DNA from 2 places in the Nocardioides sp. AN3 genome. Region 1 is predicted to be linked to the other one. Evidence: riboswitches for the same ligand, from Rfam matches in the RefSeq annotation. Region 1 holds a riboswitch; the other holds the start of a gene.
What was found. Region 1 has a riboswitch for cobalamin ahead of ACYQ1K_RS16205 (nitrite reductase). Riboswitches for the same ligand answer to the same signal wherever they lie in the genome.
Positions count from the first base shown of each region.

Region 2: linked by a shared signal. The riboswitch ahead of ACYQ1K_RS10475 (hypothetical protein) and the one ahead of ACYQ1K_RS16205 (nitrite reductase) in region 1 are both predicted to bind cobalamin.

Region 1 covers NZ_BAAIGC010000014.1:44,828-49,234, reverse strand. Annotated here, with positions in the region: gene ACYQ1K_RS16220 (hypothetical protein) at 1-79, opposite strand, end outside; gene ACYQ1K_RS16215 (ChaB family protein) at 187-618, shown strand; gene ACYQ1K_RS16210 (RDD family protein) at 665-1,462, opposite strand; cobalamin riboswitch at 1,520-1,715, shown strand; gene ACYQ1K_RS16205 (nitrite reductase) at 1,772-2,668, shown strand; gene ACYQ1K_RS16200 (precorrin-8X methylmutase) at 2,661-3,347, shown strand; gene ACYQ1K_RS16195 (precorrin-2 C(20)-methyltransferase) at 3,344-4,407, shown strand, end outside.
Region 2 covers NZ_BAAIGC010000007.1:81,073-85,479, forward strand. Annotated here, with positions in the region: gene gatB (Asp-tRNA(Asn)/Glu-tRNA(Gln) amidotransferase subunit GatB) at 1-775, shown strand, start outside; gene ACYQ1K_RS10470 (NYN domain-containing protein) at 777-1,550, shown strand; cobalamin riboswitch at 1,575-1,720, shown strand; gene ACYQ1K_RS10475 (hypothetical protein) at 1,789-2,868, shown strand; gene ACYQ1K_RS10480 (hypothetical protein) at 2,871-3,722, shown strand; gene ACYQ1K_RS10485 (energy-coupling factor transporter transmembrane component T family protein) at 3,763-4,407, shown strand, end outside.

The DNA.
Region 1 (4,407 bases):
ACCGGTCTGCCTTCGCCTGCGCCTTGCCCAGCTCGGCCGTGAGACTGTCGATCTCGCGCTGAGACTTCTTCTTGCCCACCTCGGTCTCCTCTCCGGACGCCTCGATCAGACCACACCGGTGGTGGGTGGCGGAACCGGCCCGGGGTAGCGGCGCGCCGGTGCGGGTACCGCGGGAGGAGACGCAACGTGCCGCACGTCAAGGAGGTTCGGACCATGCCCGGCAAGCAGGAGCTGCCCTCGACCCTCGAGCGCTCGCCCAAGAAGGCGCAGCGGACCTGGATCGAGGCACACGACTCTGCGGTGAAGGAGTACGGCGAGGGCGAACGCGCGCACCGCACGGCGTTCAGTGCCCTGAAGCACAGCTTCGAGAAGGTCGGCGACCACTGGGAGCCGAAGGCGAAGAAGGGACCGTCGGACAAGCAGGCGGCGAAGTCCGGGGCCGCGGCACGGCGGGGCGGCGAGACGTCGGAGGGCGTCGACGCGAACGCCACCAAGTCCCATTTGATGGAGGTCGCCCGCAGGCTCGACGTCGCGGGCCGCTCGAAGATGAGCAAGGACGAGCTGGTCGAGGCGATCAAGAAGGCGAATCGGAGGAAGTCGGCTCAGGCGAGGAGCTGACTCAGGCGCGCTGCTGACTCGGCCGCGCCTGCCTGCGTCCGACCCGTCACCGGACCCGCACGACGTTGGTGCGCGCCGCCTTGTCGTGCAGTGCCTGACGCTTGTCGTCCCACAGCGGCCACAGGTAGTTGAGCAGCGAGAAGACCGACGCCGCCAGGGTCAGCAGGGCGAACACGGCGAACGAGCCGGATGCGAACGCCAGCAGCGTCAACAGGTTGGCGATCAGCACCTGCACGGTGACCCGCAGGGCGATCGCACCCCACGGCAGACGCCCTGGGGTGTCCCGCAGCCGCACGCGCAGCCCGACGGCGAGCTGCCCCACGGTGGCGCCCCGCCAGCGCAGCAGCACGCCGAAGTAGAGCAGCCCCACCACCAGGGACGGCAGGAACAGGCCCAGAGCGTGGTCGTGGAAGGCCTTCGCCATCCCGTCGAGGAACAACCCGAACTGCGGATCGGACGGGGTCGCGTCGGAGCGGCGCTGCAGCTCGTCGCTCAGCGTCTGGAGGTCACGCTGCAGGTCGGCTTGGGAGCGCACGGAGATCAGGTCGGCGACGATGCCGACGATGACCGTGTCGATGAGATAGCCCAGGACACGCCACCACCAGCCCGCCAGCGGCTGCCCATCCGGTGTCGTCGGACCGGGCCGAGCCGCGCGGACGCCGTACGGCGCCCCGAAGGGCTGCACCCGCCTCTGGCCGAAGGGCTGGCCATACGGCGCCGGCGCTGGCTGCACGGGCGCGACGTGCTCGGTCCAGGCGGTGCCGTCCCAGTAGCGCAGCATCGGCGGCTGACCGGGCGTCGGACCAGCGGGGTCGGGATGCCAGCCGGGCGGGATCTGTGTCACGCGGGGAACGTAACGCACGAGTGGGACGATCCGGTGCGCTGACGCACCGATGGGTCGGGGTAGTGTGGGCCCGCCAGTCGTGCTCCACCTCGTGGAGTCAGGGAACCCGGTGAGAGTCCGGGACTGACGCGCAGCGGTGAGGGTGACGGCCGGAGCACGCCACCACGGCAGCCACTGGAGCGCCTCGCTCCGGGAAGGCGCTCCGCGCCGGACGATCCCGAGTCCGAAGACCTGCTGGTCCTAGCGGCAACCGCCGCCAGGTCTCCGCGGGTCCCGCGCACGGGCCCCTGACCAGAACAGGTGCCTGTCATGACCGGCGTGACACCCCCGCTCGCCACCGCCCGCACTCGCGAGGACCGCTGTCCCGGCGCGCTCCGACCCTGGCACGCCGAGGACGGCCTCCTCGTGCGGCTGCGCCTCGTCGGAGGACGCGTGAGGACCGACGCGTTGCGGGCGCTCGTCGCGGTCGCCGAGCGGTACGGCGACGGGCGGGTCCACCTCACCGGACGGGCCAACCTGCAGCTGCGAGGGCTGCCGGGCGCTCGTGGCTGTCTCGACGGCCCGCTCGACGGCGCCGTCCTGGCCGCCCTCGAGGCGACCGGCCTCCTGCCGACGCGCACCCACGAGCTGGTGCGCAACGTGATGGTCTCGCCGCAGACCGGTCTGGCCGGCGGCCGCGCCGACCTGCGGCCGGTCGCGCTCGACCTCGACCGACTGATCCGCGCGGACCCCCGCCTGGCCACGCTGCCCGGGCGCTTCCTGTTCGTCCTCGACGACGGTCGCGGCGATCTCGTCGACCGCTCCTGCGACCTCGGGCTGGTCGCGCTCGACAGCGGCACCGCGCAGCTGCGGGTGGGCGACGGCTGGGGCGAGGTCGTCGCGCTGCCCGAGGCCGCCGCGGCTCTCGTCGGCCTCGCGGACTCGTTCGTCCACCGCCGGGGGAGCGGCCCGACGGCGCCCTGGCACGTCGTCGAGCTCGAGTCGCCCCTCGCGGCGGGATCGCCGCCCGCGGCCGGCGTACCCGAGCCGATCGGTGCGCTGCCCATCGGCGACGTGCCCGGCGGCCGTCACCTCCCCGCCGGCGACGGCCTGGACCGGCTCGTGCTCGAGCAGATCGGTTCCGGCGTGTCAGAGGTCGTCGTCACACCATGGCGTGGCGTCCTGATCCCTGCCCCCGAGACCAGGAACGGTCGCGCCGATGCCTGAGCTGCATGACACCGGGCGCGGGCTGCGTCGGCCGCAGCGCCACTATCCGTACGTCGACAGCGGACCCGCCATCTACGTCGACTCCTTCGCCACGATCCGACGTGAGGCCGACCTGAGTGCGGTGCCGGCGGATGCCGAGAAGCTGGCCGTCCGGATGATCCACGGCAGCGGCCAGGTCGACCTCGCCGACGACCTCCTCGTCCATCCACGGCTCGTCGCCGCCGCACGCGCCGCGCTCGAGGCCGGTGCGCCGATCCTGTGCGACGCCACCATGGTGGCGACCGGCGTCACCCGCAGCCGCCTGCCGCGGGACAACGAGGTGCTCTGCCTCCTCAACGACCCGCGGGTGCCGGACCTGGCCCGGGCGTGGGGCACGACGCGCACGGCGGCAGCGGTCTCCCTGTGGGAGCCGCGCCTGGAGGGAGCGGTGGTCGCGATCGGCAACGCGCCGACCGCCCTGTTCCACCTGCTCGAGATGATCCTCGACGGCGCTCCGCGGCCTGCGGCGCTGGTCGGCTGCCCCGTGGGCTTCATCGGCGCCGCCGAGTCGAAGCAGGCCCTCATCGACTTCTCTTCCGAGCACGGCATCGACCTGCCCTACGTGACCGTCCGCGGCCGCCGCGGCGGGTCGGCGATGACGTCCTCCGCACTCAATGCGCTCGCCCAGGAGACCGAATGAGCACCACGCACGCGACCGGCGGCACCGGCCGCTTCCACGGGGTCGGCGTCGGGCCGGGCGACCCCGAGCTGATCACGCTGAAGGCGGCCCGCCTCATCGCCGACGCAGACGTGGTCGCCTACCACGCCGGCGTCGGCAAGGAGTCCCACGCGCGGCGCATCGCTGCCGGGGTCCTTCCCACGGGCGTCATCGAGGAGCAGCTGACCTACCCCGTCACGACCGGTGCGACCGAGCACCCGGGCGGGTACGCCGGCGCCCTCGCCGACTTCTACGAGGAGTCGGCCGCCCGGCTCGCCGCGCATCTGGACGCCGGTCGCGACGTCGTACTGCTCGCCGAAGGGGACCCGCTCTTCTACGGGTCCTACATGTACATGCACGACCGGCTCTCCGAGCGCTACCCGACCGAGATCGTGCCCGGAGTGCCCGCGTTCGTGGCGGCGACCGCCGTCGCGGCGAGTCCGCTCGTGCGGCAGACCGACGTGCTGACCGTGCTGCCCGGGACGATGCCCGAGCCGGAGCTCGCCCGACGGCTGGCCGACACGGACGCCGCGGTCATCATGAAGCTCGGCCGGACCTTCCCTGCCGTCCGTCGTGCACTGGAGGCATCGGGCCGGCTCGACCACGCGCTCTACGTCGAGCGGGCCTCGATGGCCGAGCAGCGCTGGCTGCCGGTCGCCGAGGTCGACGCCGACTCGGTGCCCTACTTCTCGCTCATCGTCGTCACCGGCGACTCGCTGAACGGCCGCCGGTCGCGGGAGGGCGCCGGGGGTCTCGATACGCCCTCGCCCAAGGGCTCGGGCTACTCGACCAGCGATTCCGTTGGTCGAGTAGCGAGCGCCAGCGATCCCTTTGGTCGAGTAGCGAGCGCCAGCGAGCGTATCGAGACCCCTCCCGCCGAGCTGCTCGTCGTCGGGCTCGGCCCGGGGCCGGAGGGCTGGCTGACGCCGGAGGCGTCGGCGGCGTTGGCCGAGGTCGACCACGTCGTCGGCTATGCGCCCTACGTCGCGCGGGTGCCCCAGCGGGTCGGTCTGGTGCGGCATGCGTCGGGCAACACCGTCGA
Region 2 (4,407 bases), on a different contig from region 1:
CTCGCTGCGCTCGGTCGAGCGGGCGGTCCGCTTCGAGATGAGCCGCCACGCCGGCGTACTCCTCGATGGCCGGAAGGTGCTGCAAGAGACCCGCCACTTCCACGAGGACACCGGCACGACGTCGCCCGGCCGCGAGAAGTCGGATGCGGAGGACTACCGCTACTTCCCCGAGCCCGACCTGGTGCCGATCGCACCGTCGCGCGAGTGGGTCGAGGAGCTGCGCGGCACGCTGCCCGAGCCGCCGGCCGAGCGCCGGGCCCGGCTGCAGACCGAGTGGGGCTTCTCCGACCTGGAGATGCGCGACGCGGCCGCGGCCGGAGCGCTCGCGCTCATCGAGGAGACCGTCGCCGCCGGAGCGGCGCCACAGGCCGCCCGCAAGTGGTGGCTCTCCGAGCTCGCCCGCCGTGCCAACGACGTGGGCGTCGAGCTGACCGACGTCGGGGTGACGCCGGCGCAGGTCGCCGAGGTGCAGAAGCTCGTCGAGGCCGGCACGGTCAACGACAAGCTGGCGCGCCAGGTCTTCGAGGGCCTGTACGCCGGCGAGGGCTCGCCCGCCGAAATCGTCGCCGCCCGCGGGCTCGCCGTGGTCTCCGACGACGGCGCCCTGTCGGCCGCGGTCGACAACGCCATCGCCGCCAACCCCGATGTCGCGGACAAGATCCGGGACGGCAAGGTCGCCGCAGCAGGTGCGCTCATCGGTGCGGTCATGAAGGAGATGCGTGGCCAGGCCGACGCCGGCCGGGTGCGCGAGCTGATCCTCGAGAAGCTCTCCTGACGTGGCGGAGCCGTTCAGGATCGCGTTGCTCATCGACGCGGACAACGCGGATGCCTCGAAGATCGACTCGATCCTCAACGACCTCGCCGAGTACGGCGAGTGCAACATCCGCCGTGCGTACGGCAACTGGACCAAGCCCAACCTGAAGCGGTGGGTGGAGGAGCTGCACGGGGCCGCGATCCGTCCGATGCAGCAGTTCGACCTGACCACCCACAAGAACGCCTCCGACATGGCGCTGGCCATCGACGCGGTCGAGCTGCTCCACGCGGCCTCACCGGACGCCTTCGCGATCATGTCGAGCGACTCCGACTTCACCCCGCTCGTCCACTACCTGCGAGAGAAGGGCCGCGCCGTCTACGGCTACGGCCGCGCGAACACGCCGGCGCCGTTCCAGAGCGCCTGCACCCGGTTCACCGTGGTCGACCGGCTCGGTGAGGACGAGTCCGAGGTGGACGCCGACGAGAACCGGAGCGCCGACGCCGAACCGACCTCCGACGGGCGCGCCAGGGTCCCCAGCGGCGACCTCAAGGGCAACTCCGGCCTCGTCCGGCTGCTGCGCAGCGCCATCCGCGGAGCCGCCGAGGAGGACGGGTGGGCGGCGGTGTCGAAGGTCGGCCAGAAGATCCGCAACCAGTCCTCGCTCGACTGGCGCAACTACGGCTACGCGACGCTGACGAAGCTGCTGGCCGCGACGGAGCTCTTCGAGCTGCGCGACGAGGGCACGCCGGCCGTGTCCGTCCGCGATCCCCGCGATCCCCGCGAGGCCAAGGGCTGAGAGGGCGGGTTGGGTCTGGGACTGACTGCGGGGTTAGGCTTCGGCCGCTACATCTCCACATTCATCACGCCCGCGCGTGGGGGAAGCCGGTGAGAGTCCGGCACTGACCCGCAACCGTGTGCCCCTGCCCAGGGGCGAGTCGGACCACCCGCCGCGACGCGTCCTGACAACCACGCTGTCGCGGACAACAGCGGGTGTGCTCGCGAGGCCCTCCCGCTGGTGCAGCGGGAAGGAAACCATGCGACTCCTCCTCCGATCAGCCGCCGCCCTCACCGGTGGACTGCTCATGATCCCGGCTCTCTCCTCGCCTTCGATGGCGGCGACGCCCTCCGCGCAGGCCGGCTCCTGGCTTGCTCGACAGATCTCGACCGGCGTCGTGCACAACAGCCAGTACGACTTCGACGACTACGGGCTCACGGCCGACACGGCTGTCGCGCTCAAGGCCATCGGTGGTCACAAGAAGGCGCTCACGAAGACGCGGCGGACGCTCGCCGCGCACGTGAACAGCTGGACGACGGGCGTCGACTACGGCGCCAGCAGCGACGTGTTCGCGGGGTCCGTCGCCAAGGCGGCGGTCACGGCCAAGACGCTGGGCGGCAACCCTCGTTCGTTCGGGGGCGTCAACCTGATCAAGCGTCTGAACGCTCGGGTCATCACGTCCGGCCCGGCCAAGGGGCGGATCCATGACGCGGGTTCGGCAGACTACGCCAACACCGTCGGGCAGGCGCTCGCGGCACGGGCACTCTCCGACGCCGGCTCGCCGCGAGCGCGCATCGTCGTGCGGTTCCTGCTCGCCCAGCAGTGCTCGGCGGGCTACTTCCGGCTCACCTTCTCGGCCGCCTCGTCCTCGTCGCAGAAGTGCGTCCCCGGAGACGTCGTCGGCAGTGCGCCCGACCCCGACACCACCTCGCTGGCCCTGCTGAGCCTGCACAGCATCAAGCACCCCTCGGCCGGGGTCCGGGCCTCGATCGCGAAGGCCACGCGTTGGCTCAAGCGTCACCAGCGCCACGACGGGTCCTTCATCGGTGGCCCGACGACGGCCACCCCCAACGCGAACAGCACCGGGCTTGCCGGCTGGGCTCTCGGTGAGGTCGGCGCCTGCAAGCAGGCCCGCAAGGCGGCCTCCTGGGTCAAGCGCCTGCAGGTGACGAGCAAGAACGCCACGGACAAGCTCGCGCACGAGCACGGCGCGATCGCGTACGACGCCACCGCCCTCGCCGCCGCTCGAGCCGCCGGGATCACCACCACGTCCCAGGACCAGTGGCGTCGCGCCACGGCGCAGGCCGGCCCGGCGCTGCGCTTCCTCCGCGGCTGCTGACGATGGCCCCGCTGAGCACGATGGCCAAGCTGGTCGCCGCGGTGATGATCACCGCGGCGGCCACGCTGGCATTGCCCTCCGCACCGGCTCAGGCAGCGTCGTGCTCGGCGGAGCAGGTCAGCGTCGTCGTCGACTACGGCGCGCTCGGTGGCGGCACGGCGGCCGGGTGCGGCACCGGATCGACCGCCGACAAGGCGTTCACCAGCGCCGGCGTCTCCCTCGGTCGGCTGACCGGACAGCCGGGGGTCGTCTGCAAGGTCAACGGCAAGCCGTCGCAGGGCAGCTGCTTCACGACGACGTCCTATTGGGGCTTCTTCGTCGACAACGGCAAGGGCTGGGTCTACGCCTCACAGGGCGTCTACTCGCAGGCCGTCGGCGCCGGCGACTCCGTCGCGCTCGCCTGGCAGTGCAGCGGCACGCCGCGCAAGCCCGGTCAGACCGGCTCATGCTCGACCCCGACGCGATCGGCCTCGACCGCGCCGAAGCCGAAGCCGAGCAACACCCGCACGCCACGGCCCTCGAAGGCGCCAGCCACCCGCGCGACCAGCAGCGTCGCACCGAAGGGCCCCACGACCCCGAGCGCGAGTGCGACGACGACCGCGCCGTCGGCCAGCCCATCGCGCAAGCCCGGGCCGAAGTCGTCGCCGTCACCCGCATCGAGCTCGGCCATCGCGGTCGCGACGACGAGCGCCGACCCGACCCCGAGCGCATCGATGAGCCCGACGACGGAGGCGGCCATCACGCCGGCGTCGAGCGAGAGCAGTGGTGGCATGCCCGGTTGGGTCCCGCCCGTGCTCATCGCGGTGCTGGCGGCCGCGGCCGGTGGGATCGCCTGGGCCAGACGGGCGCGATGAGCCGGCGATGACTCTGCGATGACCCTGTGATGACCGCCCGATGACGAGGATCGCCCGCGATCTGCACCCGGTCGCTTGGTGGCTGTGGGCGATCGGGCTGGCGGCGTACGCCTCCCAGACCACCAACCCCTGGCTGCTGCTGATGCTGATCGGCGCCGCAGCGGTGGTGGTCAGCGCCAGGCGCTCCGACCAGCCGTGGGCCGGCTCGTTCCGGATCTACCTCATCGCCGGGGCGGTCATCGTCGCCATCCGCGTGGTCTTCCGGATCCTGCTGGGTGGGGCGGTCGGCGGCACCGTGATCGTGCACCTCCCGCAGATCCCGCTGCCGGGTTGGGTCCTCGGCATCACGCTCCTGGGGCCGGTGACGCGGGAGTCGGTCCTCGCTGGCCTCTACGACGGGCTCCGGCTCGCGACGATCGTCATCTGCGTCGGCGCGGCCAACTCCCTCGCCAACCCCAAGCGGCTCCTGCGCAGCATGCCGGCCGCGCTCTACGAGGTGGGCACCGCCGTCGTCGTCGCCGTCAGCGTCCTGCCGCAGCTGGCCGAGAGTGTCCAGCGGGTCCGCCGTGCTCAGCGCCTGCGCGCCGAGGTCGGTGAGCGGTCGCGCGGCGTGCGCCGTCTGCGCCGCTTCGTCGTCCCCGTGCTCGAGGACGCCCTGGAGCGCTCGCTCACCCTCGCTGCGGGC